Regions from separate parts of the Halomonas sp. LC1 genome, predicted to be linked through region 2. Evidence: predicted binding sites of a transcription regulator. Region 2 holds the regulator's gene; each other region holds the start of a gene.
What was found. Region 2 encodes FliA, which starts transcription of late flagellar genes. Its sites were predicted from a motif close to CTAAAGTTNNNNNNNNNNCNGCCGATA; they were not measured.
Positions count from the first base shown of each region.

Region 1: the regulator FliA is predicted to act here: its motif matches at 4,297-4,323, upstream of QIT27_RS10335 (flagellin N-terminal helical domain-containing protein).
Region 3: the regulator FliA is predicted to act here: its motif matches at 2,468-2,494, upstream of QIT27_RS09225 (flagellin N-terminal helical domain-containing protein).

Region 1 covers NZ_JASSPG010000005.1:294,376-304,178, reverse strand. The annotation lists gene QIT27_RS10355 (YqaA family protein) at 1-174, shown strand, start outside; gene ybiO (mechanosensitive channel protein) at 374-2,737, shown strand; gene QIT27_RS10345 (SDR family oxidoreductase) at 2,793-3,545, opposite strand; gene folK (2-amino-4-hydroxy-6-hydroxymethyldihydropteridine diphosphokinase) at 3,812-4,258, shown strand; gene QIT27_RS10335 (flagellin N-terminal helical domain-containing protein) at 4,368-5,189, shown strand; gene QIT27_RS10330 (BCCT family transporter) at 5,210-6,763, opposite strand; gene QIT27_RS10325 (ABC transporter substrate-binding protein) at 7,158-8,213, shown strand; gene QIT27_RS10320 (ABC transporter ATP-binding protein) at 8,213-8,995, shown strand; gene QIT27_RS10315 (ABC transporter permease) at 9,007-9,777, shown strand; gene QIT27_RS10310 (DUF481 domain-containing protein) at 9,790-9,803, opposite strand, start outside.
Region 2 covers NZ_JASSPG010000008.1:43,648-53,450, reverse strand. The annotation lists gene QIT27_RS13670 (sensor domain-containing diguanylate cyclase) at 1-439, opposite strand, end outside; gene QIT27_RS13665 (OmpA/MotB family protein) at 463-1,134, opposite strand; gene QIT27_RS13660 (motility protein A) at 1,139-1,954, opposite strand; gene QIT27_RS13655 (RNA polymerase sigma factor FliA) at 1,994-2,695, opposite strand; gene QIT27_RS13650 (flagellar protein FlhE) at 2,722-3,171, opposite strand; gene QIT27_RS13645 (hypothetical protein) at 3,218-3,817, opposite strand; gene flhF (flagellar biosynthesis GTPase FlhF) at 3,814-6,009, opposite strand; gene flhA (flagellar biosynthesis protein FlhA) at 6,028-8,109, opposite strand; gene flhB (flagellar biosynthesis protein FlhB) at 8,106-9,272, opposite strand; gene cheZ (protein phosphatase CheZ) at 9,406-9,803, opposite strand, start outside.
Region 3 covers NZ_JASSPG010000005.1:43,717-53,519, forward strand. The annotation lists gene QIT27_RS09225 (flagellin N-terminal helical domain-containing protein) at 1-2,431, opposite strand, end outside; partial or broken gene QIT27_RS17065 (flagellin) at 2,614-2,886, opposite strand; partial or broken gene QIT27_RS09230 (flagellin N-terminal helical domain-containing protein) at 2,914-4,386, opposite strand; gene fliD (flagellar filament capping protein FliD) at 4,700-6,100, opposite strand; gene fliD (flagellar filament capping protein FliD) at 6,311-7,660, opposite strand; gene QIT27_RS09245 (hypothetical protein) at 7,976-8,296, shown strand; gene QIT27_RS09250 (serine hydrolase domain-containing protein) at 8,647-9,642, shown strand; gene QIT27_RS09255 (YqhA family protein) at 9,699-9,803, opposite strand, start outside.

The DNA.
Region 1 (9,803 bases), on a different contig from region 2:
GCGAGCCTGCTACTCTCCTGGGTGCCCGTGATTGGCGACCCGCTCACCGTGTTGGCGGGCGTCATGCGTCTTTCCTGGTGGCGGGCACTGCTCTGGATCGTGCTGGCCAAAGGGGCGCGCTACGGCCTGCTGATCGTCATGGCGCAGCAGTGGCTGGCACCCCATTGTCAATGACGGGGTCGGGTTTCATTGGCGCGCAAAAAACGGGCGCGTTAACGTCTCTGGCATAGAGGCATGTTACCCTAGCCACTTCAATCAAAGCGTTATACAACGCTGGCATTCTTAGCGGATGCACTATCCTGTGTTTAACATTAATAGGCTGAAACTTAACGAATGCAGGATGGCAAATACTCACCCAAAGGGAGGTTATGGTGTGACGTCACTACGTTTACTACCCTGGCTAGGCGTCTGGATGCTGACGCTATTCGCCATGCTGGCCGGGCCAGCCATGGCGCAAACCACGCTAGGCGCCGAGAGCGACGCGCCTGCCGCTGAAGAGCAACCCTCTTATGCGGCGCTGGCCGACCTGCTGGAAGACGAGCAGGCCCGCCAGGAGCTGATCGAACTGCTACGCAATCAAGCCTCCGAGCTGCCCGCCGGTGTGGCGGCCGAGCTGTCGCCAGAAGCGGCCGCAGCAGGGGGCAACGTGGCGCCTGAAGACGTGTCGCTGCCCCGCCAGTTGGCGGAACTGACCAGCCGCGTGGTGGGCGATGTCGGTGGGCAGATCGAGCAGGCCGTGGCCATCGTCGGCAACATGTTCTCCGGCCAGGGTACGGGCAGCAGCTTCGATATGGCGGCGTTCATCAGTGCCGCGATCAATCTAGGCATCGTGATCGTGGCGACCTTCGCCATTTTCATGGTGTTTCGCCGCCTGGCAAAGTCGCTGTTTACCAAGATCAGCGCTTGGTCGCAGCAGGGCACTGGCCTGACCCCGGTACTGCGTTTGGTGCTCTGCGTGGCGATTGCCGCCGTGCTGGACGTGCTGCTGGTAGCGCTGGCGTACGTGGGCGGTAACCTGATTGCGACCTTTGCGGTGGGGGAAACCGGTGAGCTCTCTACCCGTGCCTCACTCTTCTTGAACGCTTTCCTGATCATCGAGCTGCTGAAGGCCGGTGTGCGGATGCTGTTCTCCTCGCGCTACGAAGGCCTCCGCCTGCTGCCGATTTCCGCCAAAGAGGCATCCTACTGGAATCGCTGGCTGGCGCGTCTAATCGGCATGGTGGGGTATGGCTTGATGGTCGTCGTGCCGCTGGTCAACTTCTATATCGCGGCCTCTCTGGGGCAGGCGGTCGGCACGCTGATCATGCTGCTGGCGTTCATCTATGCGGTGGGCGTGGTGCTCAAAAACCGCGTGCGTCTGCGCGATAACCTGAATCAAATGGGCGCTCGCTCGACGCTGACGGCCAGCCGCGTGTCGCTGCAGCTCTTTGCCCGGACATGGCATTTGTTCGCGCTGATCTATTTCCTGATGGTGCTCGTGCTGACCCTGACCCGTCCTGGCGATGCACTGCCCTTCGTCCTCTTCGCGACGTTGAAGACGCTCGGCGCCGTGGTCGTGGGCCTGCTGCTGTCTGCGTTCCTGACACAGACCATTGGTCGTCGTATTCAACTCTCCGATGACCTGCGCCGTAAGCTGCCGCTGCTGGAAGTCCGGTTGAATAGCTACGTGCCCAACGCGCTGCGCGTGCTGCGCACGGTGATCGTCGTTGCGGTGATCATGGTGGTGCTGGATGCCTGGGGGGCCTTTGATCTCGCCGCCTGGTACGCCTCCGAGCGCGGTGCCAACCTGGTGGGTAACCTGATCAGCGTGGCGGTCATTCTGGTGGTGTCGCTGGGCGTATGGCTGGGTCTGGCGAGCCTGATCGAGCACAAGCTCAACCCGGAAACCGGGCATGGCGAACCCTCTGCCCGTGCCAAAACGCTGCTGAGCCTGTTCCGTAATGCGCTGGCGATCGCCATGGTGACCATCACCGGCATGATCGTGCTCTCGGAAATCGGCATTAACATCGGGCCGCTGATTGCCGGTGCTGGTGTACTGGGTCTGGCGATTGGTTTTGGTGCGCAGAAGCTGGTGCAGGATGTGATCACCGGGGTGTTCATTCAGGTCGAAAACGCCATGAATACCGGCGACGTGGTGACCGTGGGTGGCATTACCGGCACGGCGGAGCGTCTGAGCATTCGTTCGGTGGGGATTCGCGACCTATCCGGTACGTACCATATCGTACCGTTCTCTAGCGTCGATACCGTCTCCAACTACATGCGTGAGTACGGCAACCATGTGGGCGAATACGGCATTGGCTATAACGAGAGCATCGACGAAGCCATCGAGCAGCTCCAGCTTGCCTTCGAAGATCTCAAGGCCAGCGACGAGCATGGCAACAAGCTGTTGGCCGACCTGACCGTGGCCGGTGTGACGGCCCTGGCGGATAGCTCGGTGAACATCCGCGTGGTGATCAAAACCACGCCGGGCGACCAGTGGGCCGTCGGCCGTGCTTACAACCGCTTGGTCAAGCTGCGCTTCGATGCGGCGGGCATCGAGATTCCGTTCCCGCATACCACGCTCTACTTTGGTGAAACCAAAGGTGGCAAGACACCGCCTGCCAACGTGCGCATTCTGGAAGCGAAAGCCGAACGGAAGCGTACCGACACGGCACCGTTGTCAGAGCGTAGCGAAGACGCGTTACAGCATGAGCCGGAGCACCATAAGCCGGACCATGACGATGTCGACGAAACCTAAGCGTTGAGATCGTGACGTGCATGAGGCCGCCTTCGGGCGGCCTCATTGCGTTGGGTCAGCGCTGGCCAGGGTAGTTCTCGGAGTGACGACCTTCCAGGTTGATCGACTCGCCGCCATCCACGAAGAGGATCTGCCCTGCGACGAACGCGTTATCCAGCAAGTAATGCAAAGCTTGTACAAGATGGGCCGGGTCACCCTGGTGATCCACAGGAATACCCTCGATACGCCACTGAATGTAGTCGCTCGTGCGTTGTGAGGCCGGCAACACCACACCCGGCGCAATACCGTTGATTCGCAGGCGTGGCGCAAACTCCAGCGCGGCCATTCGGGTCATGTCGGCCAGACTTTTCTTGGAAAGCAGGTACGCCGCATACGGGTACTGGTGGTAGGCCACTTTGTTGTCGATGATGTTGATCACCTGACCGTGCTCTACCGCATCGGCAAAATGGCGTGTGAGGAGCAGTGGGGTGAACATGTTGACCCGAAACTGGGTCTCCAGCATGGCCAGCTCGGTCTGTGCGATGGGGGCAGGTTCGTAGGCCGAGGCGCTATTTAGCAGCACGTTCAAGCCGGGGAAACGTGTTTTCACCTGTTGAATCAGCGTCTCCAGCGAGTCGCTCAGAAAGTTGCAGGGAAGTATCTCGCACTCCCTTCCTTTGCCACGAATCACCGTGGCGACTTCTTCGGCCTCCCCTCGGGAGCTGTTGACATGCAGGGCGATATCGAAGCCCTTGTCGGCCAATGCTTCCGCAAAATGGCGGCCAAGGCGTGTGGCGCCGCCGGTAACAAGTGCCGCAGGTGTTGGCATGACGAATCCCTCGCTGTGTTGTGAATGACGCGCGTTGATACCCCAGACTTTCTGCGTGAGCGCAGCGTTTGTCAATAACTTGTACAGAGCTTGAACAAAATGGCCAACGGTCTACTCTGTGGAAGCGCGGTTCGATGCTGTGCATCAGCGCTTTACATCAGCCCGTCGAACCATGACGGCGCGGTGAACGTCGCGGCTGTTGGAAAGCATCTTGTCAGCGTCTTTGTCTCGTTACTCCATCATCGGCTTTTATCTGGGATGTCGCTATGCCAACAACGTCGTCACATGCAACACCTAGCACCCGGTACCACGAGTGCGTGATTTCAGTGGGGTCCAATATTGAACCAGAGCACCACTTCGCCCAGGCGCTAGAGATATTGAGCAGTGAATGCGAACTGGTGGCTCGCTCCGAAGCCGTCCGCACGGCACCGGTCGGCTTTCAGCAGCAGCCCGATTTTCTCAATGCCGCGCTGGTGGTGCGCACCACGCTAGAGCGTGATGCCTTCAAAGCCTATTTGAAAGCGGTCGAGCACCGCCTGGGGCGAGTGCGTGGGCCGATCAAATCCGGGCCGCGAACCATGGACTTGGATATCGTGGCCTGGGACGGCGACGTCGTGGACGACGGCTACTTCCAGCATGATTACGTGCGTGGTCCAGTCGATGACGTGCTGGCGGCCAGCGGGCGCTCGCTCAGCGCAGGCCCGGCTTCGTAACTCTGTACGCGCATGCGCGATATTATTGAGGTATAGGCCTCACGTTTCGTGGTTATCGGTCGATAATGATGCTAACCACGCATGTCGCGCTCATTTCGAGGTCACTCCCGTGATCAGCCTTGCGACTAATATCACGTCGCTACTGGTGATGAACCATCTACGCAGTAGCCAGCAGGCGATGCAGACCTCCATGGAGCGTCTGTCGTCGGGGCTGCGTATTAATAGCGCCAAGGATGACCCGGCAGGTCAGGCGATTGCCAATCGCATGGGCGCACAACTTCGCGGTATGAACCAGGCGATTCGCAATACCAACGACGGCATTTCGATGGTGCAAACCGCCGAAGGCGCGTTGGACCTGATCAATGATAGCCTGCAGCGCATCCGCGAACTCAGCGTGCAGGCGCTCAACGGCACCAATTCATCAGCGGATCGGGCGTCTATCCAGTTAGAAATCGACCAACGGTTGGAAGAGATCGATCGCATTGCCGAGCAGAGCAACTTTAACGGCATCCGGCTGATCGAGAGCGATAAAACGCTCAATATTCAGGTAGGGGCCAACGCCGGGGATGTGATTGGCGTGCGCTTTTCTGCCATGGGGCGTCAGGCGCTGGGGTTGGATAATTTCAGCGTATTAGATAATGGCTCGGCCACGCCCAAACCGATGGATGTCGTGGATGAGGCCATGAAGCAGGTGGACCGCCAGCGCAGCTATTTAGGCGCGGTGCAGAACCGCTTCGAGAGCGTCATTGACGGGCTCAACACCAACATCATTAACACCTCCGCCGCCCAGTCGCGTATTCAAGACGCCGACTACGCGCAAGAAGTCTCCAACCTTATTCGCGCCCAACTGCTTCAGCAGGTGGGTATCGCGATGCTGACCCGGGTGAACCAACAGCCGCAGATGATTCTGCGGCTATTGGAAGGGCTGTAGTTAGAAGCTGTCCATCACCGTTAGTCGATGATGCCTTGTTCACGCGCCATGGCGTAAGCCGCCTGCGGGCCGTTCCACAGCGAGGGCAGCAGAATCAGCGACACAGGGATCGCGGTGATCACGATAAACTGCTGCAGCGCGCCAATTTGACCTGCACCCATATACAGCAGCACGGCCGCCATCAGGGCCATCGCAATGCCCCAAAAAGCGCGCATGTAAGGGCTCGGGTCGTCATGGCCTGCGCCGACAACGGCAATCGCGTAGCTCATGGAGTCGCCGGTGGTGGCCACAAAAATCGTGGTCAGCAGCAGAATCGCCAGTGCCATCCAGGTGCCGCCGGGCAGCGCTTGAGCCACCGTGAGGGTCGCCACGTCAAACTGGAAGTTATTGAGCGCTTCGGTCAGGTCAATTACCCCGGTCAACTGGTAGTAAATGCCGGAGCCGCCCAGTAGCGTAAACCATACGGTAGTGGCAATCGGAGCGAGTACGGCAACCGCCAGAATCATTTCACGAATGCTGCGGCCCCGTGAAATGCGCGCCACGAAAATCGCCATCAGCGGTGCATAGCCGATAAACCAAGCAAAGAAGAACACCGTCCACCACTGCATCCACCACGCCGGGGCGGTTTCAGCGGTCATCGTGGCCATGGTGAAAAACTCGCTGACATACGCGCCCATGCTGGAAACGTAGGTGTTCACCAAAAACAGCGTGGGGCCAAACACCACAATGATGGCGCCAATGGCTAAGGCCAGCAGCACGTTGAAGCGGCTCAGCAGTTGGATGCCTTTATGCACCCCGCTCATGGAAGAGAGCACATAGATGGCCCCTAACACGGCCAGGATGATGAGCTGGCCCGTGTAGCCTTCCGGCAGGCCAAACAGCTCATGCAGGCCAAAACTCACCTGCGTGGCCAAAAAGCCGATAGGGCCTACCGTGCCCGCCACTAAGGCAATCACACAGCAGGCATCCACTAAGCTGCCCAGCGGGCCACGCATCAGGCGTTCCCCAAAAATCGGGTAGAGCAGCGTGCGCGGCTGCAGCGGTTGGCCTTTCACGTAGTGGGCGTGGGCCAGTACCACGGCGGTGAGCGATCCCAGCACTGCCCAAGCCATAAAGCCCCAGTGCATGAACGACTGCGCCAGCGCGCCGGAGACCGCTTCAGCGGTGCCCGCCTCGGTATCAAAGGCGGGTGGGGTGACCACGAAGTGGTACACCGGCTCGCCCGCGGCAAAAAACACCCCGCCACCGGCTAACAGCGTACACAGAATGATCGAGAGCCACTTAAAGGTACTCATTTCTGGTGCATCGAGATTGCCGATTTTGGCTTTCGCTGCCGGAGTTAATGCCACGCCAATCGCAATGAAAAACGTCAGTAGAAGCAGCAGCTGAAAATAGCTGCCCAGCACCAGCGCCGTCCAGGCAAAGCCTGCGCTGATAGAGCTGGCGACCCGGTCGATGTCGTAAAACGAGAGCCCGAGGAACGCCACGATGAAGCCGATGCTGAGCACCAGCACAATAGGGTCACCGAGGGAAAACCGCGAGGGCCCCTCGGCATGTTGGGGAGGTTGGTTCATGTCGAACACCTATGAATGGGAGTTGGCAGGAAAGAGCGGGGAACGCGTTAGCTTAACAAACCAAAGCGTGAGCCGACTTAACGGCGCAAGAGCGCTAAGCGAGACGCTAGTCGTCCAGGCCCGTTTTCAGAACAAAAAAAAGCGCCATTCAATGAATGGCGCGAGGACAGGAAACTGCGCACAGTATACCGACGCGTTAGACCAAAGTCTAACGTTTGGGGCAAAAATGTTTGAAGTTGGTGCGTATCTGAGTGTGGCTGCACCATTTTGGACGCTTAGTAGGCGGCCTGAGCTGTGGGAAGCTCTATAACGCTATGAATAAACAGTGAAAATAAAAAAATGGCAGTATTGCTGCAACGGTCAGGCAACGATTGTATACAAGGTGCTCTGACCCATGACCCAACTCCCCAGCTTGGCCAAATCCTGCTTTCTCTCCAGCGCCCTCTGTGGCGTTGCGCTGTCGCTACTGCCGACGAGCGCTCTGGCAGACATGACGCCCATCCGTTTCCAGCTCGACTGGCGTTTCGAAGGCCCCGCCGCCCCCTTCTTGATGGCGGCTGAGAAAGGCTACTTCGCTGAAGAGGGCTTGGATGTGCAGATTGATTCCGGCAGCGGCTCGGCGGGAGCGGTGAACCGGGTCGCCTCAGGGGCATATGAGATGGGCTTTGGCGATCTGAACGCGCTGGTCGAATTCCTGGCGGAAAACCCTGAAGGTCCTGGTATTCAGGGCGTGTATATCGTCTATGACGGCACGCCTGCCGCGGTATTTGCCCGTAAAGAGAGCGGGATCGAAAGCCCCGCTGACCTAGCAGGTAAAACCATTGCCGCGCCTGCCTTTGACACCGGCTACCGCGCTTGGGGCATCTTCGCCGCGGCCAACGGCCTGGAATCTGATGCGGTGGAGTGGCAGAACGTCGACCCTACGCTGCGTGAGACGCTGCTGACCCGCGGCGACGTGGATGCCATCACCGGGTTCTACTTCACCAGCCTGCTAAACCTAGAAGAGCGCGGGATGAGTGAAGATGACCTGACCATCATGCCGTTCCCGGATTATGGCGTGCCGCTCTACGGCAACGCGATTTTGGCTAGCGAAGCCTTCGCGGAAGCCAATCCCGAAGCGGTTCAGGGATTCTTACGCGCCTTTAACCGCGCACTGGGTGAGACGCTGGACGACCCGGAAGCCGCCATCGAGTACGTAAAAAACCGCGATGGCTTGATTGATGTGGAGATGGAAACCCGCCGTTTGAAGCTGGCGCTGGAGAGCGTGGTGGATACCCCCGATGCCCGCGAGTTTGGCGTGGGCGGCGTGGATGACGAGCGGTTAATGCAGGCGATTCAACTGGTGGCGGATGCCTATGAACTGCCCACGCTGCCGTCGCCCGACCAAGTGTTTGATTCCCGCTACCTACCGCCGGTAGAAGAGCGCATGCTGCTGCCGGAGGCCGAGTAATGTCGGCAGCGTTTGTCCGCTTTGATGACGTAAGCTTGGCCTACGACGGCACCGGCAACGCCATTGAAGAGATCAATCTCGATATCCACGAAGGCGAGTTTGTCGCCTTCGTGGGGCCTTCCGGGTGTGGTAAATCCACCTTTATGAAGCTATGCACTGGGCTGCACGCGCCCACCCAGGGCAGCGTGCGCGTGGACGATGCACCCGTGACCGGGCCGCTGAAAATCTCCGGTATGGCGTTTCAGAACGCCAACCTGCTGCCCTGGCGCACCACCCTGGATAACGTGCTGCTGCCACTGGAAATCGTCGAGCCCTACCGGAAGCAGTTCCGCCAGCGCCGGAAGGAGTTTGTGGGCTGGGCGCGGGATCTGCTGGGCACAGTGGGCTTGGCCGAGTACGAAGATAAATACCCCTGGCAGCTCTCGGGCGGTATGCAGCAGCGAGCCTCGATTTGTCGCGCGCTGATTCATCGGCCGCGCCTGCTAATGCTGGATGAGCCTTTTGGTGCGCTGGATGCTTTCACCCGCGAAGAGCTTTGGTGTGTGCTGCGGGATTTATGGGAAGCCCAGCGGTTTACCGTGGTGCTGGTAACCCACGACCTGCGTGAAGCCGCATTCTTAGCCGATACGGTCTACGTGATGAGCCGCCGCCCTGGTCGTGTGATCGAGCGCCGCGCCATTGAGCTGCCCCGGCCTCGGGCGCTGGAAACCACCTATGAAAAGCCTTTTATCGATCTGGTGCAGGAACTACGCGCCCAGATTGGCGAAGTGCGCAGTACCTAACGGACATGAATATGACCCATAACAGCAAGCTGATTGAACGGCTAGCGCCCTGGATCGCCGTGGCTGTCCTGGTGGTCGTGTGGGAAGCCTCGGTGAGGCTCTTCAACGTACCCAGCTTTATCTTCCCAAGCGCGTTAGACACCCTACAGGCGCTGGTGACGTATTCAGGGCCGATTGCCATGCACTCCTGGCAAACGTTTTGGACCACGCTGATCGGTTTTGGCTTGGGCGTCGTGGTGGGGCTGGTACTAGGCTTTATCGTTGGCTCGTCGCGCTTTCTCTATAACGCCTGCTACCCGCTATTAGTGGGGTTTAACGCCATCCCGAAAGTCGCTTTTGTGCCGATTCTAGTGGTCTGGTTTGGGATCGGCTCAGTGCCCGCCATCCTCACCGCGTTTTTGATCTGCTTTTTCCCCATCGTGGTGAATGTGGCCACGGGGCTAGCGACGCTGGAGCCCGAGATGGAGGACGTGCTGCGCGTGTTGGGTGCGCGGCGTATCGATGTGCTGCTCAAGGTAGGCCTGCCTCGCTCGCTGCCGTACTTTTTTGCCTCGCTCAAGATTGCCATCACCCTGGCGTTCGTGGGCACCGTGGTATCGGAAACCGTGGCCTCCAATCAAGGCATTGGCTATCTGATGATGAGCGCAGGCTCACAGATGCGTATGGGCTTGGTATTCGCCGGACTATTGGTGATTAGCGCCATGGCCATGGTGATGTACGAGCTGTTCGCACTGCTAGAAAAACGCATGACCGGGTGGGCCCACCGGGGGCAACACCGCTAGCGGCCACCGCGCTTACCAGCTATACA
Region 2 (9,803 bases):
CACGGTCGTGGCCGGTCAACTGCTGCACGGCGCTCACCAGCACATCCAACAGCTCTTCTTGATGGGTCGCTTCGGCCAAACGCATCAAGCGCTCGTTGACAGTGCCTAGCAGTCGCCGTTTGCCCAACGGATTAAGAGGTTCGAGCTCGACGATCACATGGTGATGGGTGCGGTGAGCGTGGATCTGCAGCCGCGTGGTGGTATTCGGTGGCCGGAAGGCCAGGGGGCTCGCCAGCCGCTGCTGCCCTTGAAGCTCTTGGCGCAACCGCTGACTCAATCGTTTACCCAGGACGCTGGCAGGCGTCAGCGCCTGGTGCTCTTGATCCACCACCCCTAGCAGCTTGGTCAAATGACGGCTGACCGCTTGAATGTGCTTACTCTCAGCATCGAGCACCATGACGGCGCCAAACGATTGGAGTAGCGAGTGATGCTTCGACACGAAGATAGCCTCGAGATAGTGCTTTACCCCTCGACCTGCTGCCGTAGCAACAGTTCAACGCGCCGGTTGGCTGCTCGCCCTTCCGAGGTAGCGTTACTTTCCATGGGTTGGGTGTCGGCGTAACCGACCGCCCGCATACGTGAAATGGCAATGCCTTGCCGTTCTAATTGGCGCACGACCGCAATGGCACGCCCTACCGACAGTTCCCAGTTTGAAGGAAACCGCGACGTCGAGATAGGCACATTATCGGTGTGGCCTTCAACGGAGATTTGACCGTCGAAGGTCTCCAGTACGGAGGAGAGCCGTTCTAACACATCTTGCCCTTGAGGCGTTAGCACATCGTTCCCGCTGGGAAACAAAAGGCTGTCATCGATGCGCAGGGTCACCCCTTCTTGACCCTGGGAGACGCTCACACCGGGTATATCCAACCCTGCCATTTGAGGCTGCAAGCCATCATGACGGGGGTGGATACCGGTGGCAAGACTGGCCAGCGGCAGCGATGTCACGGCGCTGGCGGCACGCATGGCATCGCTATCGCCCCCTTCGCCACCGCCCGGCGGCGTCAGGGCCAGCAGCAGAACGAACAGCGTGATGAGCAGGGTGAGGACATCCAGATAGCTGGTCAACCAGCTTTCGTCGCTCTCCCCCGCCGCAGCGGGCAGCTCCAGGGCATGCCGTGAGTCGCGGTCGAGCATGGCATTACCCTTTGAGTGCGGAGCCTACGTCGGGACGCGGTTTGACGTTGGCGTCACGGATTTCATCATGGTAGTTCGCCACGAAAGAGTTGAGCGTCTCTTCGATGAACGATGGCAGGCGACGCTTGGTGATCAGAGAAATGCCTTCTAGCACCATGTTCATGGTGATCAAACGCTCTTCGGTGCGCCGCTCTAGTTTGACCGCAATGGGCTTGAACACGAGATTGGCCAACAAAATGCCGTAGAACGTGGTCAATAGCGCCACCGCCATACGCGGGCCGATGACCTGCAGATCACCCGCATCCATCACTTCGAGCATGTTGACCAACCCCACCAGCGTACCAATCATCCCGAAGGCGGGTGCGTAGGTCGCCATGGTGCGAAAAATCTGCGCTTCGGCGTGTTCGCGGGCTTTCAAGCGGGCGATACGCCAGCGCAACATGTCGAAAATCTCATCCTCTTTGGTGTTGGCGATCACCAGTTGGATGCCGGTGCGCAGAAACGGGTTACGGGTGTGCTCGAGCTCCCGCTCTACGGCACGCACATCGCCTTTGAACCATAGCCGCGACATGGCGACCAGTTCGTTGATATCGTCGCGCACGTACGTATTTTCACGGCGAAATACCAAGCCCACCAGGCGAACCACCCGCAATACTTCCTTCAACGGATAGCTGATGAAGGTCGCCGCCAGCGTACCGGTGATCACGATGGCCAAACCCGGCAAATTGATAAAACTTTCGGGCGACTCTGCGGTAAAGAACAGCACGCTCACCAGCAGCAACATGCTGGCAAAGATACCGATCAGCGTAGATGGGTTCATCAACGGCTCCTCGCCGGTTAGGGTTAGTGAGTTCCAGGGTTAATCGTGTTCGTGCAGGCGCGCCCGCAGGCGGCTCACCGCCTGGCTGTGCAACTGGGACACCCGCGACTCGGTGACGCCCAGCACGGCACCGACCTCTTTAAGATTCATCTCTTCTTGGTAGTAGAGCGCCATCAAGAGCTTTTCACGCTCGGGCAGTGCTTCGATAGCCTCGATCAGCGTTTGCCGCTGCTGCTCGTCGAGCAGCTGGTCGAACGGCCGGTGCTGGGCATCGTCCCCGGCGGGCTCGCCGCCATCGGCGACCAGCTCTTCGAACGGCAGCAGTTGGCCGCTATTAGTGTCGTTCAACAGCTGTTGGTATTCGCTCAGCGGCATCCCCAGCTCGCGGGCAATTTCGCCCTCTTCAGGAGGACGCCCCAACCGCTGCTCTAGACGACGCACTGCGTCATCCACCGCCCGCGCCGAACGGCGCACGCTGCGCGGCAGCCAATCGCGGGTGCGCAGCTCATCCATCATGGCACCGCGAATCCGCTGGCTGGCAAACGTTGCAAACGTTGCGCCCTGGGCAGCGTCGAAGCGTCCCAGCGCTTCCAACAGCCCGACCATGCCCGCCTGGATCAGATCATCTAGCTCAATACTCGCGGGCAACCTTACCTGCAGCGTTAAGGCCTGACGTCGCACCAGTGGCATGTATTGGGTTAACAGCTCACTCTGTTTGATCCTGCCTTGTGCTGTATACATCCTCGTGCCTCGCGGCTAAACGACCTTTACTGATAGTTCACTATCACCTGTAAACCCTGCACGCGTACCGGCCGCTGGCCGGGGGACAGGGCAAATCGGAAGTGCAGCGGCGCATTCGCCAGCGCACCTTCCAGCGCGGTGGTGCTGCCACGCATGCCCGACAGTGCTACACAGCGCTCTGGGTGACACAGCCACGCGTTGATAGGCTGGCTGGGAGGCGCCTCGAACCGCCACTGAACACGGGACAGGGTCGCCGCCCCCAACGGGATGCCTGCCGGTGGCGCAATCGCCTGACTGTTGCTGGTGCGGTCATTCATAGCCACCAGTACGCCCGGTACGTCGCGACTCCAGCTGCCGGGGGTCGCCGCCTGTACGTCAAGCGACAGCAGGGCAGCACTCAGCATTGCGGCGAGCGCTAACCGCCCAATGCACGACTGTACAACGTTTTTCCACACCGGTAAGGCCATCGGTCTCATACGTTGGTCCCCATGCTGCATCATTTTCACCTCGGCGGACAGCCGTTCAGCGCGCCAGCAGTAGCAGCTCGATGTCCAAGTAGTGCGCGGCGGCATCACGCAAATTCTCCAGCAGCCCTTGGCGCGGTAGGTGCGGCTCGTGGAGCGCTAGCAGACGTCGCGGGCCGCCGTGCTCCCGCACTTGGCGAAGCACCCGATACATACTGGCGAAGGCATCGGCATCGCTGCTGACCCATAGCGCCCAGCGGGCATGCGCCTTCGCCAGCGTGGCCAGCGACGGCGTGTCGGCCATGACCACCTGAATCTTCCAATCCTGGGGGTCGCCTGCCCATTGGCGGCCCAACGCAGACCACTGCCCCAAGCGGCCGCGCACTTTATCCACCTGCGCGGCCCCCGTGTTCGGGAGCCCTACCACGACCAGCGGTTTTTGAGGGCGCGGTGGCGTCACCGTCGCGGGCTCGGCGGCCGAGGCGACCGTGGGTGCCAAGGCGTCCTGGGTATGCACCGCGGCCTCTTCGGCAGTGACGGGCGCGGCAGGAGCCGCTGTTGCGTCCTGGGCATCTTGCGGTTCGTCCTCTGCGGCCCGCTGCTGGCGCTGCAGATCGGCCCATTTACGCAGGCCCGCCGCTTGATCTTGACCGCTCATACCAAGCCCTCACGACTGACGCTACCTAGCTGACGAATGGCATCACGGGCCATCAATACATGCACCAAGGCGTCCAGCAGCGCGGTGTCGCGGCGTTTTCGCTGGGTACCTAGCAGACGCAGCAGATCGGCCCGTAAGGCTTGGGCCGCTTCGTCATCGGCCAGGTCCAAATGGCCCGCCACTGTGGCGGCACCGCTGGCCATGAGTAGCCGCAGCTCACTGCTCACTTCGCCACCATCCGCTTCTTTCAACTGCTGCCAAGCCCGCTTGGTGAGCGCCGACAACCCGTCACTCTGTAACTGGGTGACCAGCAGCGATAGCACATCGCTTCCCAGTCGGGCAGGCGTCAGCCAGTAGCGGCGCACCACGCGCTTGCTGCTCTCTGGATCGCGAACCTCGCCGACCCAGGCCAGCACGGCGTTGCCAGCGGCATCTGTCGCCTCCACGTAGGCGGTCAGCAGCTGCATGCCTTGCCCGCGAAACCGAATGTTCACGGCGTGAGTGAGCGTACTCTCTTGAAACAGCGTGCGCAGGGTGTAGCGCTCGCCCTGACAGTGTACGCGTTGACTCGCGGACACGGCGCTGACCCAGGTCAAGTGTTGGTCGGCGAGCCATGCCAGCGTGTCTGGCTCCGGTAGAGCGGGCAGCAAGTGGACGGCAATGTCTGTCGGGCAGTGCGCCAAGCGTGGCTGCCATCCCGCCGGTTGGCGGTGCTGTAAACGCGTTAGCGCCAGCCAAGCGCCTTGTTCGTTCAGCGCCACGTCCGGCATCGACCAGTCGCAGCCACGCTCGTTGCGTCTTGGCGACCACACGATGCCCATCGCGTCATGGGTGGCCTGCGCGCCGGTCAGCAGCGCCTCCAGGCGCTGGTCCTGCACTACGCTGGGCAACGCCGCGATGTCCCAGGCGGCCTCTAACCGATGAAAATCGACGACCCGCTGACGCAACCGCGTCAGGACCGACGACAGCCTGCGTCCTTGGCCCAGCACGTCCCGGGACCAGCGCGGCAAGCTCACCGGCGCGGACCGGTTCGCCGAAACGTTGGAAGCACGGGTAGATAGCGCTTGATCGATCAACCCAGAGGGCGTTGCCACGGCCATGTCCTCGGGCACCTGCTGGCCGTATGAGCCAAACAGCACGCGCATACCGTGGCGCATCACGATATCCAGCACGGGTGCCAGCCGCCCGGCTTCGTCTTGCTTGGTGATGATGCAGTCGTCGAGTTCGGCTCCAGCGGCACGTGCCGCCTGACGATAGCGCAACACCACTTCTTCGAGGGTCTCCGGCTGACTGGCGGCATTGAGCAGCAGCACCAGCCTGACGGTCGACTGCCCGCCCTGTAAATGCGCAATTTGCTCGATGACCCGCTGATCCCGCTGGCTCATGCCGACGGTGTCGATGATCACCCACTGCTTGCCTTGCAGCCGCCCTACCAGCTCGTCGATGGGCTGCTCGACGTCGAGGGCATACATGGGCGTATCCAGCAGCCGGGCGTAGATACGCAGCTGCTCGTGGGCACCGATCCGGAAACTGTCGGTGGTCACCAGGGCCACGGGCCGGGTACCGTGGCGCATCACAAAGCGCGCCGCCAGTTTGGCCGTGGTGGTGGTTTTACCGACACCGGTAGGCCCTACCAGCGCCACGATACCGGTTTGATCGAAAAAGCGCTCTTCGTGCGTGAGCACCTTCAAGCGCGCCATGAGCTGCTCGCGCAGCCAGGCGGTGGCAGCTTCCTGGCTGCCTTCCCGTGTCATCAGCTCGTTGGGCAGCGCTTCGAGCACCTCATGGCTCAGCTCGGCACTAAAGCCTACCCGCGCCAGCAGCTCTTGCAGGTGCTCGTAGGTCGTTTGTGCGCCGCGCGAGGGGTCGGCGACCGGCTGACGGCGGGAGAGCAGCTCACGCATATCCTGCATTTCCCGCAGCAGGCGCTCGCTCATCGCTTCCAGCGGGTCCGGCTGCGTCGGCAGCGAGAAAGCGGGGGCTGAGGCGGGAGCCGGTGCTTCACGGGGGGGCTCTACGGGGGTCGTCGGCGACGGGTCGAACTGATCGACGGCGTCGTCGGCCATGGCCAGAATTTCAACGCCGCCTTCGGTGCGGCGATTGGCGACGATTAGCGCATCGTCGCCCAGTACTTCGCGCACTTGGCGCATTACATCGCGACTATTTGCTCCGACAAAACGTCTCACGCTCATATGTCACCTGTTACCAATTTAGCGGCCACCCACGAGGGTGGTCACACGCAGGGTGCGGTCGTCGGGAATCTCGGCCTGGGACATGACCACCAGGTGGCGCATCCGGCGGCGCAAAAAGCGCGACAGCACCGCTCGCAGCGAGTGTTGAACGACCAGGACCGGCGCTTCACCACTGCCTTCGTGCTTCTCCAGCGCCTGCTGCGCCTGATTCATCAGCGTATCCGCCAGTCCCGGCTCCATGGCACCGTTACCGTTCATGGCCTGCATCAATACTTGTTCAAGCTGCGCATCGAGGCCCATGACGTGCAGCGTCTCTTGGCCTGCGAACCACTGCTGGGTAATCGCGCGACCCAGCGCGATACGCACCAGCGCAGTCAGCTCGTTGGGGTCTTTCTGCTGCCCAGCGTACTCGGCCAGGGTATCCAATACGGTGCGCATGTCGCGAATCGAGACGTCCTCGTCCAGCAAATTCTGCAGAATCCGCTGCAGTACGGTGAGCGAGATCGCTTTGGGCACCACTTCCTCGACCAGCGATTTTTGATCTTCGCCCAGCTTGTCCAGCAGCTTTTGCACTTCCTGGCGGCCCAACATTTCAGGAGAGTGGCGATGTAACAAGTGGTTCAGGTGCGTGGCAATCACCGTGCTGGCATCCACGACCGTGTAACCGTAGACCTGGGCATGCTCGCGCTGATTGGCGTCGATCCATACCGCGGGCAGACCAAAAGCGGGGTCTTGGGTCGGTGTGCCCTGCAGCTCCCCAGACACTTGGCCAGGGTCGATGGCGAGCCACTTACCGGGCTGCGCCTCGGCGCGACCGATTTCGGCACCCTTCATGGAAAGCACGTAGGTGTTGGGTGGCAGCTCTAAGTTATCGCGAATATGCACCACCGGCGGTAGGAAGCCCACCTCCTGGGCGAATTTCTTGCGCACGCTTTTGATACGCCCCAACAGCTCGCCTTTTTGCCGTGAATCCACCAGCGGAATCAAACGGTGGCCCACTTCCAGGCCCAGCGTATCTACCAGCTGGACGTCTTCCCAGCTGGCCTCTGGCGTTTCCTGAACCGGCGGTGGTGCCGTGGATATCTCTTCTTTGACCAGCTTATGCTCTTTGCGACGAATCAGATACCACGCCAAACCGCCCAGCAGCGCAGTGAAGACCAGGAACACGAAGTTCGGCATGCCGGGCACAAGGCCAAGTAAGCCCATGACCATGGCCGCCAGAATCATAACTTGGGGATTGACGAACAGCTGGCTGATCATCTGCTGACCCACGTCCTGCTCGGTGTTCACGCGGGAGACGGTGACGCCTGCAGCGGTCGAGATGACCAGCGCCGGAATCTGTGCGACCAAGCCGTCACCAATCGTCAGCAGCGTGTAGGTACGCGCGGCATCGGCAAAGCCCAGGTCGTGCTGCATCATACCGATCAGCAAACCGCCAATGATGTTGACCACCATGATGACCAGACCCGCCACTGCATCACCGCGGACGAATTTACTGGCACCGTCCATGGAGCCGTAGAAGTCGGCTTCCTGGGCCACTTCGGCACGGCGCTTCTTCGCTTCGTCTTCCCCGATCAGACCAGCGTTCAAGTCGGCATCGATGGCCATCTGCTTGCCGGGCATGGCATCAAGCACGAAGCGAGCGCCCACTTCGGCAATACGCCCGGCACCCTTGGTGATAACCATGAAGTTAATGATGACCAGAATGAGGAAGACCACCAACCCCACCGCGAAGTTACCGCCCACGAGGAAGGTACCAAACGCCTCGATGACCTTGCCCGCCGCGTCGCCGCCTTCGTGCCCTTCCATCAGCACCACGCGGGTAGAGGCAACGTTTAGAGAGAGTCGCAGCAGCGTCGTGAATAGCAGTACCGCCGGGAACGCCGCAAAATCCAGCGGCTTTTCGGCAAACATGCTGACCAGCAGCACCATGATCGACAGCGCAATATTGAAGGTGAACAGCAGATCCAGCGCGAACGGAGGGAGGGGCAGAATCATCATGCCCAGAATCATTAAAATCAGCAGCGGGCCAGCGAGCAGCTTCATGCTCACGTCGTTCATCCAGGGTCGCTGATTGATCAACTGGCTTAAGCCTTTCATGTTTGCGCCTCATTGCTACCGGCGCGACGGCCGGGACTGTCCATTTCCGGGGGAACCGGTAAATTATCGGGAGTGGGGGGCACCTCGCCTCCTTGCTGTGCAACGTGCTTCAGACGGTAGGCCCAGGCCATGACCTCGGCCACGGCGGTGTATAGCTCTGCGGGCACCTCGGCCTCTAAGTCAACGTGATGATACAGGGCACGCGCCAGAGGCGCTGCTTCCAATCGCGGCACGCCGGCCTCTTCGCCTATGTCACGGATGCGGGCCGCCACGGCATCCGCCCCTTTGGCCACTAGCCGCGGAGCCCCCATGCGCCCCTCTTGGTACACCAGTGCCACCGCATAATGCGTCGGGTTGGTGATGATCACATCGGCTTCGGGCACTTTGCTCATCATGCGTCCACGTGCCATGGCCTGCTGCTGTTGGCGAATGCGCCCTTTGACGTGAGGGTCGCCTTCGGAGTCCTTGTGCTCCTGCTTCACCTCTTCTTTGGTCATGCGCAGCTGCTTGGCGTTGTTCCAAAGCTGGAACGGCACGTCAATCAGGATCACCACGATCAATGACAAAACGATGAGCCCTGCCGCGAGCGCGGCCATGTTCAGCGCGCTCACCAGCGCCTGCTGAACGGGCTGATCCATCAACCCTAAGAAGCGCCCCATATTAAAATATAAAAAGCTAAACGCCACGCTCCCCACCAGCACCGACTTGGCAATCACCTTGGCCAGCTCGGCCAGCGCCTGGGTGGAGAAGAGGCGTTTGATCCCCTTGATGGGATTGAGCTTCGAAAATTTGGGCTGCAGGGATTTGGCGGAGACGAGCCAGCCGCCCAGCAGAGCGGGCGCAACCAGCGCAATGACCGTGAGCAGAAGGAAGAGCGGCAGCATCGCTATCAGCGTTCGCTGGCCCAAGTCGAGTGCGTTGACCAGCATCGGCATGCTTTCCATGGCGTGGCGGCGCTCGAACAAGAACGCCTGCTCCATCACCATACCGAGCTGGTCGTAGAGCATCTGCCCCATGCCCCACAGACCCAGCACGCCTCCGAGCAGCATCATGAAGGTCGTCAGCTCTCGGGACCGAGGCACCTGTCCCTCTTCCCGCGCTTTGTCCAAGCGTCGGGGCGTGGCCTCTTCGGTTTTTTCCTGATCGCTGTCGTTATCTGCCATGCTGTCATCCGGCTGACGAGTGGTCGGTTGACCAAAATAAGGCATACCATAAGCACAGCCGCCCTTGAGGACGGCTGAACTGAGGTCTTATTTTGCCAGATGCAGGGGGTTACAATGTGCTAATAACCCGGCATTAAAAGCCTAATTCGTCCAATAAGTCGTCTACCTGATCCTGTCCGGTGACGATATCGGGGGCGTTCTCTTTGACCTGAGGCCCATTGAGCAGGTCTTCGTTACGGCGAGCGTTCTCGTTTTTCCACTGATCTTCGGCCTTGCGCTGCATCGTTTCACGCGCTTCTGCGCCGGGCACGTTGTCGATCAGCACCTGAACCAGCTGGTGTTCGATCTCGCGGATCACGTCCATCATCTTCTTGATGACCTGACCGGTGAGATCCTGGAAGTCCTGCGCCATCATGATGTCCAGCAACTCTTTGTTGGTCGCTGCCGTCATCTGCGGTACATCGCCCAGGTAGGTACGCGTCTCTTTGACCAGCGCCTTGGCGTCATCCAACTCCTTGGGCGCTTCGAACC
Region 3 (9,803 bases), on a different contig from region 2:
GTACGGACGTACCTGCCTGCTGCAAAATTTGTGCGCGGGTCATGTTAGCCACTTCGACTGCATAGTCAGCGTCCATGATACGTGATTGCGCAGCCGCCAAATTAGTAGCCATAAGCTGGTTCCCCTCAATCACAGAAGCCAGGCGGTTTTCCGTTGCACCCAGGTAGCTTCGCTTTGCATCTACCATACCAATGGCTTTATCTAACGCCGCGAGCGGGTTACGTGGTATCTGAATTCGAAAATCTTCTCCTACTTCTTGGATGCGCAAACGGGTGTGAGGCGTGCCGTTATCATTAAATCCATCCCCATCGGTTTGCACAAAAAACGCTTTATTCACACCTTTTTCTAACTCACTGGAGTAATATACAACTACTTGGCTATTGCCATTTTCGGTGCGTAAAACAATCTCGCCCTTTTGATCATGATCGACTAAGGTAGCTGTTTTATAGCCACCTAACAGCGAACTTTCGCCAGGCAGCTCAAAGTAATAGTTACCGTCTTCACCTTCTGTTAATACATTGGAGTAAGTTCTACCTTCGATGTCAGTGTATTCAACAGAGACGTTACGTGGGTCAATCGTGACCGTTGAAATACCGTGCACTTTGTCAACAACGTGCTCATCAATGCCAAGTACCGTAGGGGAGCTTTGGGTGGCGGTGACTGTATAGCTAACGGGTTCGCCCTTCTCATTCAGTTTGACATCTAGGTCAGCTTCATAATAACCATAACCACCGCTATTCAGCTCTCCCCGAATGATCCATTGCTCATCACTCGTGCGACGAATTAACTCTGCAGACCCTGGACTAATCTCGGCAAAATCATCACCCACAAAATCACTCGCAGCAATCGAAAAATCCGTTACAGAAGGCGTATAAATAACATTGCTATTAAAACTAGCGGATTGTTGCTCGATATCTACACCAGAGTACACTTGGCTGGCTGCCGTTAGCGTTAGCTCTTGGCTAGCCAATGCTTCTGTAATTGCGTAATAGCTATCAGTAGCACTGTCATAAGCATAGTAGCTACCATCATCGACACTCTGACGCAGCTCCGTGACATTGACCGCGACACCTGAATGATCGTAAACAACTTGATCAAAATCATTGGGATTGAAAGTATCACCACCCTCATCAAAACTAGGCACTGTCGAAAAGCTCTCACCTCCCGCTGGCGTATAGCCACTGAGCGCAACATCTAATTTATCATCTACACGAACGCCACTCAGACGCGAGTAAACAGGATCGACACCACCATCAAACTCTAGGTAAAAGGTTCCTATATTATCCTTATCTTCTACCAAACGGGGCGATGATAGCGACATGCCGCCTGCATTTAGGTATTCAACATTGGCGTAATCGGCCAAATTGTAGACGACGCCACCAAATTCAAACGTGGTTTCCGCTTGATAATTCGCAACAGGCTCAGCCTGCTTTGAAACCACTGCCGTGGGTGAAGACGTATCCTCAAAGCTGACTTCAAATTCAGCCTCATGATAGGAAAGGATGCCACCATTGTTGGTTTCAATATAATAAGCGTCATCGCCTCGCACGACTTTTTCATTAGCTGACAGGCCAGAAATGAAGGTTTCATCTAGTGTAAAATCTGTTCTAAACAGCGGTTGTGGATCCGTAATATCAACAACGCTCAGATCGGTGGCTGTTTCATGAGTGGCCGACACGTTAACACGAGAAAAGTTACCCCCTCCCATACTCACGTAGTAACTGTTGATCGCAGCGGCTTCCTTTTGGTGATCTCCGGCTAGCGAGACATCGCCCAACCCATAAAGCGTTCTTTCGGCACCCGCCGGAAAATTTGCTTCCGTCAAAGCATCGTCTACAACGATATCGTCAGCGGGACCAAACAGCATATCGCGAGGCGTCACGCTGCCAGGCTCTCCGGCTACGTTGAAGCCTGTTAGGCCCAACGCATCAACGCTGAACCCAGGAGGAGACAGGTCCACACCCAGCGCCTCTCCGTCATTTGCCCCTACTTGTAGTGATATATTCCCTGCTCGCCCGGTCATCAGAGGAATACCGTTGTACTCCTTCTGTTCGACCAGCCGATCGATCTCCATCAAGTTTTGATTAATTTCAGCTTGAATAAAGTCACTATCACGCGTTTGGTTAGTATCGTTTAGGCCTTGCACAGTTAATTCACGAATGCGCTGCAGCTTATCGCTGATACTACCCAACACACCCTGCGCTGTTTGTGACAGAGACACGCCATCATTAGCATTGCGCGCCGCTTGGCCAAGCCCTGTGCGCTGCGCTTGGAAGCGGTTACTAATGGCCTGCCCTGCTGCATCATCTTGGGCACTGTTGACACGCAAACCCGATGCCAACCTTTCCATGCTGGTGGCCAGCGCGGTGCCCGACTTGCCCATGCTTTGCTGGCTAACTAGTGAGGCCAGATTCGTGTTGATGACAGCCATGCCAATACCCATCTTCCATGAACGTTATATGAATAATAACGGCGTGATTCACAGCAACTTTAGAGAAATATGTGGCTATGCGCGCCTGGGCACAATCACAAAAAAAACCGACCCCCATAGGGAGCCGGTTCATTATGCTACTTAACGATAGAGAAACTTCCCTATCGAGGCCAAGCCTCAGATTAACCCAGCAGAGAGAGTACAGACTGCGGGATCTGGTTGGCCTGGGCCAATACAGAGGTACCGGCCTGCTGCAGAATCTGCGCGCGAGTCATGTTGGCTACTTCAGTGGCGTAGTCAGCATCTTCGATGCGCGAACGAGCAGCAGAGAGGTTGGTCTCGTTGGTGGACAAGTTTTCGATAGCTGATTCAAAGCGGTTTTGGATCGCACCCAGGTCAGAGCGCAGGTTATCAACCTTGCTCAGAGCAGCATCCAGAACCTCCAGCGGATCTTCTGTACGCTCGCCTTTAGTCACAGCTTCTGACGTTAGGTTGCCATCTGCACCAACGAAGTACTGGTTAGCGGCAGCATCAGTAATGTTACCATTGTCATTAACAATCAGATCCACAGACTCTTGGGCCGCTTGCGTATACTCATCATCAGCATTTACGTATACGGCATTCCCGTTGGAAGTCACGTCAAGACCATTGCCGCCATTATCGCCAGTTAACACAATAGCATCTTGCCCAGCAGCACCGTCACGAGAGGCGGTCGTGGTCGTAGTGATGGTAAGGCTATTTGTTTCCGCTGCAGCCGCCAGATCTTCAGCAGAGATTTTCACATCATTTAGTGTTACAGAACCACCACCAGAAACGTTATTAACCGAAGAGCCATCTTCCAGTGTCAGGCTTATCGTACCGTCATCCGCATCAGCAGTAGAAATCGCTGCAGTTAGGTTAGTAGTAGTTGCCGCATTCAAGGTTCCACCTACGTTATCGTAAGTGAGTTCACCAGCTGTGGTAATATACAACGCGGTGCCATCGCGATCCGTGATGGTACCATCATCTTGAATAGTGATATCAGTGCTTTTAGAACCATCCTCTGTAGCATAGACCGCATTTTGAGCTGTACCTGTGTCTACATAAGTATCAGCCTCACCAGCCGTTACGCCATTAGTAATGTCGTAAGTGAATCCACCGGCACCATCGCTAACCAGCCCGTCTAAAGCAACTTCACCAGTTGTGGTGTTACCGAGAAAAGCATCAAGGCCAGCCGCAGTTGCACCGGCTGTCACCTCGATTTTAACACCCTCTTCGACGCCTTTAAGGACATCAATCGCATCTACTTCGGTATTATCAGTGACCATGGAATAGGTGCCAGCATTTAAGGCAACGTTACCGCCATCCGCTACAATTTCGTCCAAGTCGTCTTTGGTGGCAGCAACGTTTTGTACTTCACCTTTATCATTGACGTTGAAGCCAGCAAGCTCCAGAGTATCACGGTTAATTTGCTCAAGGTTGATTTCAATGGCTTCGCCATCATTAGCACCAACCTGAATTTTCAGTGTCCGCTGAGTGCTGTCGACTGCACCCACGTTTTCACCCAATACTTTAGTACCGTTAAAGTCAGTTTCTTTAGAGATACGATCAATCTCTGTCAGGCGTTGATTGATTTCAGCTTGGATGGAGTCCAGGTCTGAATCAGAGTTAGTGCCGTTTTGTGCCTGCACTGACAGTTCGCGAATACGCTGCAAGTTGTCGTTAATTTGGTTCAAGCCGCCTTCAGCAGTTTGCGCGATAGAAATACCATCATTAGCGTTACGCTGAGACTGAGCCAAACCGGTGATTTGAGCAGTCATTCGGTTGGCGATAGCCTGACCGGCCGCATCATCCTTGGCGCTGTTGATACGTAAACCAGAGCTCAAACGCTCCATAGAAGTTTGCAGAGCAGACTGAGACTTGGACAGATTCTGCTGGCCAATCATGGAGGTGATGTTGGTATTGATCACTGACATGGTGATTCTCCTTGCGTGTGAACTGGCCGTCAGGCCCGCTTTTCGGCTACTTGTTGCGCCGTTATATTGATTAACGGCCTGATGAGGAGAACCTTTAGGGGTGAGTAGTAAAAAATTATGTAATGTTTGGTAAATGGGGTGATGACTTTTGGCAACTAGCTGACATCGGTCGCGAGCCAAAGCTGCCTCCCACAGTAGTCACCACCTTCACCACCTACCTTGGCTGCTTTTACACTGGCTCTTGCCACCCTCACCCTGGCTCAGAAGTGAAAAAGCCCCCTTGAAATGGGGGCTAGCGGGCAGTTTGTAGCGGCTACCTCTTACGGCCTAGCTGAGCATCTAGCGCATCAAACTGTTGGGTGAGGTAGCTACTCATGCTGTTCATCTGCGCAATCATACTGTCCAACTGGCCGAACTGGGCGCGGTAGCGGCTGATGGTGCGCTCAATAGTCATTTCCATGCGCCCAAAACGCTCGTCTAGGCTTTTCACCCGGTTTTCAGCACCGCTAATGGCCAGCTTCACTACCCCATTGTTGCCAAGCATTTGCTCTACGGTGGTGCTTAATCGACCCGCCATCCCCGCGTCATCCGTTTCCCCTGCAAAAAAGTCGCTTAACGCCTGGGGGTTGTTGGCTACTAGGCCACTTAGCTTATCATCATCGACTTCCAGCGTACCATCACGCTGTAGGGTAATGCCTAACTGGCTTAGCGTGGAAAGTTCGCCGCCTTCTATACCGCCCGTTAGCACGCTGCGCAGGCGGCCTTCAATGGTACGTACGGTGTTATCGCCTACCAGCTCACCAGCGGTTTCGGCATCGCCGCTGAAGCTGGTGAGTTTGCCAATGGTGCCTTTTAAATCGTTGAACGCTTTTACGAAGCCATTAATGGCTTCGCGCTGCTTTAGCGTGTCGCGCTCTACGTTGATGGTGCTGGTCGCTGTTTCACCATCGGCAATGCTGAGCTCGGCTAGATTCAGCGTTACCCCTTGAATGGCACCTTCTATTTGGTTGTTGGCACTGCTAATGGAAATGCCGTTAACCGTGAGCGCTGCATCCTCACCTGCCCGCTTAGTAGCAGCATCTTCGGCAAAAGGCCCTGCCACCGTGACTTCAGGGGATTGGCTGGTATCTACAAAGCTAAAGCTGGCAATAGAGGCATCCGCTCCGGTATTTTTTGAGCTGAGTGCCAGTCGGTAGCCTTGGCCGTCATTAATAATAGTGGCGTTGACGCCTGCGTCTTTATTGGCATTAATCGCATCGCGTATCGCGGAGAGGCTGCTGCCAGGGGCGATATCAATATCCACAGAGTCCGCACCACCAAAATCCAGCCGTAGCGCCGTTGCGCCTTGAAGGTCTAGCGCGGTGTCCCGGTCAGTCACACGGGTTGAGGCCAGCGTGCCAGAAGTGGCTAACTGCGATACCTCTACCCGGTAGCTACCGGGCAATGCACTGGCAGAGGTAGTGGCGTTAATGGCATCGCCACGTACGTTCGCGGAAAGGCTTTGGTAGAGCTTCGGGTCGTTGAGTTTCGCTACAGTATCTTGAAAGCTGTTTAGCGATGTTTGCAGCTGGCCGTAGGCAGAAATCTTATCCTGCTGTTGCTCTTTTTGGCGGGTAATCGGCGCGAGTTTGCCCCGCTCCGCTTCTTGAAGCTGGTCTAATAAGCCGGTGAGATCCAGGCCAGAGCCGACGCCTAGGGAGGTTATTGTCGCCATGCAGATGTTCCTCGGTGCAAAAGGCTAAACCCACAGTCATTCATACATTGCGCCAGCGGTGGCGTTTCGACTGAGTTTAATAGCAATTTTATCGACGAAAAAACGATTAACTTTAGGCCTTTTTTATCACTTAACCATGAATACCCCATTACCCCAACAAAAACGCCTGCTTAGCGCAGGCGTTTTGTATGACTCGACAGCAAGCTACATTTAATCACGGCCTAACTGAGCATCCAGCGCATCAAACTGCTGTGTGAGGTAGCTGCTGGTTTGATTCATTTGAGAAATCATCGTATCCAACTGGCCAAACTGAGTACGGTAGCGAGAGATGGTCTGCTCGATGGATTGCTCCATGCGTGTGTAACGCTCACCCAGCGACTCAATGCGATTCTCAGCACCAGAAATCGCGCCGGATACCGTGCCATTAGTGCCTAGCAACTGCTCGATGGTTTGGTTGATTTGACCTGCCATACCTTCGTTATCGGCAGCGCCGGCAAAAAAGGCGGAGAGCGCATCCTGATTATTGGCAATGGCATCGTCTAGCTTGCCGCTATCCATTTCCAAGGTACCGTCGCGCTGCAGCGAAATACCGATATCCGTCAGCATCGAGAACTGGCCTTCGATACCTCCACCCAGCACACTGCGTAAACGCGACTCCACCGTGCGTACCGCACTGTCGCCCAACAGCTCCCCAGCAGCGCCCGTTTCAGCATTAAAGCTGGTGAGTTCGCCAATGGTGCCTTTTAGATCGTTGTAGGCATCGACAAAGCCAGTAATCGCTTCGCGTACTGCGCGGGTATCTTGCTCGACTTTAACTGTGCTATCGCCTTCCGCCTGAAGGTTAAGCGTGACGCCCTGAATCGCACCTTCTACCTGATTAGAAGGGCTGGTGATGGCCACACCGTTGACATTAAGCACCGCATCTTGGCCTGCTTGCGTAAACTCTGATTCCAACTGCCCGCCAAATGCCGCCCCTAGCGTTATGCCTGAAATAGACGCGTCTTCACCGGTTTGCGTGGAATTGAGCGCTAGTCGGTAGTTTTCACCGTCAAAAATAATAGAGGCAGAGACACCACTATCTTCTTTCGCGTTAATGGCATCGCGTACTTCTTCAAGCGTACTATTCGCAGCAATGTCTACCTCAACGTCAGCTTGATCAGCGCCTGCAAAGTTGAGGGTCAGTGTGGTCGCTTCTGTGGCCAGAGCAGTAGTTAAGTCCGTTACGCCTGCTGTTGCCAGGGTGCCAGATGTTGCAAGCTGTGTAACGGATACGTTATAGCTACCGGGCTGCGATTCGCCATTGGCCGTGGCAGTGAATGCTTCACCGCTAACGTTGGTCGAGAGACTCTCATACAGTGTACTGTCGTTGAGAGCATCCGCTGCGTCCTGAAAGGCAGAAAGGGCCGTTTGCAGCTGGCCGTAGGAAGAAATTTTGGTTTGCTGGGTTTCCAGTTGCCGTTCGATAGGGGCCAGCTTGCCACGCTCAGCGTCTTGCAGCTGATCGAGCAAGCCGTTGAGATCAAGACCTGAACCAATACCCAATGATGAAATGGAAGCCATACATTACCGTCCTTTTTTGAAAAAGCCGCCTGTCGTGCTGACGCCCCTTATCAATACTGTTCAATTACGTTAATTCACTCATGGTATTTATCGGCCCACTGCTACTTAACTTTAGGGAAAAAAACCACTCGGTACGAGATTTATCCTACTGTGCGGATCAGCTTTACCATACGCATGGCGGAGTATGGGCCAGCTGTGTGGCGTTTCCATGACATCTACCTCAATCGCCTCTTTAGACCTTGGTCTAACACCCAGCCCTGCTTTACAATGCACCGCAGCAACTCCATTTCGCTGCGATTGCAGGAGCCACACCCCATGCCCGCTGAAGCGCTACCCTCTGCGTCGACTGCCTCTTTTCACATTCAGCGTAGCTTACGCCACTGCCTTTCTAGCATGGCAGAGCTGCTGTATGAGAGCGGCCACGTGCTCGAAACGATCACGCTGCCGCAGCGTGGGTTGTCACGCCAGGAGCTAGACGCTCTGCGCCATCAGCACCCTCGTTGGGCGCTTTGTCAGAAGACGTTGGAAGAGAGCGATGCCGCCATGCTTAACGACTACGGTCGCTTCGTTTTGACGCCACTCGGTCGAGAATTGATGTTCGATATGTTTGGGCAAGGCGCCGCTGACTGCGCCTAACCGATGTACAGAAGCACAAGACTAGTAAAGAAAACGCCCGCTGGAAGGAAGCGGGCGTTTCAGAGCACTCAAATAGCACTAAGTCGTTGAGAATACGACCTAACGCAGACCGAGCAGTGAAAGAATAAACAGGACGACAACGATCAGGCCGATGATATAGATAATGTTACGCATAACGGCACTCCTTGCTTTAGCGTTTCATGGAAATCAAAGGGTTGCTTCCCTTCAATAGGCGCTTTTAGCGTAGCAGGCTTTTTAACGATTTGCGTAATCGCCATGATTGCCTCTTTGAGGGAACCTTGCTTCATCACGGTTTTCAGAACCTTACTTTTCCTTTCTTAGGTGCTGCCATGAAAACCATTGCTCTTGCGCTGACATGCGTGCTGAGTGCTGTGACAACCACCCACGTGGTCGCCCAAATGCCCTCTCCCAATTCACTGCAAGCACTCGATCAGCAAGCTCGGGCACTCGATCGCCTACACACCGTGGTGGTCGCTCATGACGGCAACATCATTCATGAACATCACCAAGGGGGCCCAGGCGTTGCAGCACCTGCCAACGTCAAATCGCTGTCTAAAACGGTGTTAGCCGCCATCACCGGGGCGGCGATCAAGGCGGGCGTCATTGAGTCCGTTGACCAGCCGCTGGTGGCGCTACTAGATAGTGTCCCCAGCGCTGCTGCCCCACAAGTGAACGACATCACCGTTGCGCATTTACTGGCGCAACAAGCAGGGTTAGAGCGTACATCGGGCAGCAACTATGGCGCTTGGGTAGCCAGCGCCCATTGGGTAAACGATGCACTCACTCGCCCGTTCGTCGACCGCCCAGGTGGGCGTATGCTCTACTCCACCGGCACCAGCCATTTGCTGTCAGCAGCGCTAACTCAGGCCAGCGGTGAAAGCACCCTCGCGCTTGCCCAGCACTTGTTAGGCAAACCGCTCGGCATTGCGATTTCCCCATGGCCGCAGGACCCTCAAGGGATCTACTTTGGCGGTAACGATATGCAGCTTTCCCCTCGCGCGCTCATTGCGATTGGGGAGCTGTACCGCAACGACGGCATGGCCAATGGCCAGCGCGTGCTGCCTGAAGGCTGGGTAGAAGATTCATGGACGCCCAGAGGCCAATCACCCTGGACAGGCGATGGCTACGGCTTTGGCTGGTTTATCACGACGCTCGCGGGTGAACACGTCGCTTACGGAAGAGGATACGGCGGGCAGGCGCTATATGTGATTCCCGAGCGGGAGATGACGGTGGTAATTACCTCAGACCCAACCCCGCCATCGCCCGGTGGCCAGTTCCAGCAGCAGCTCAACGCACTGGTGACTGGCTTATTGGAAGAGGATTAACGACGTACGCCACTGCTCCTGTCAATCACTACTTGTTAATAACTATTTGTTAATGACTACTCTCCTTTATGCGCCAAACTCATCAAGTAGAGCGCGGCGGCCAGCGCCAGAACGGAGAGTGCCAGGTAGATCGCATCCAAGGGTGTCGCGAATCGAATATC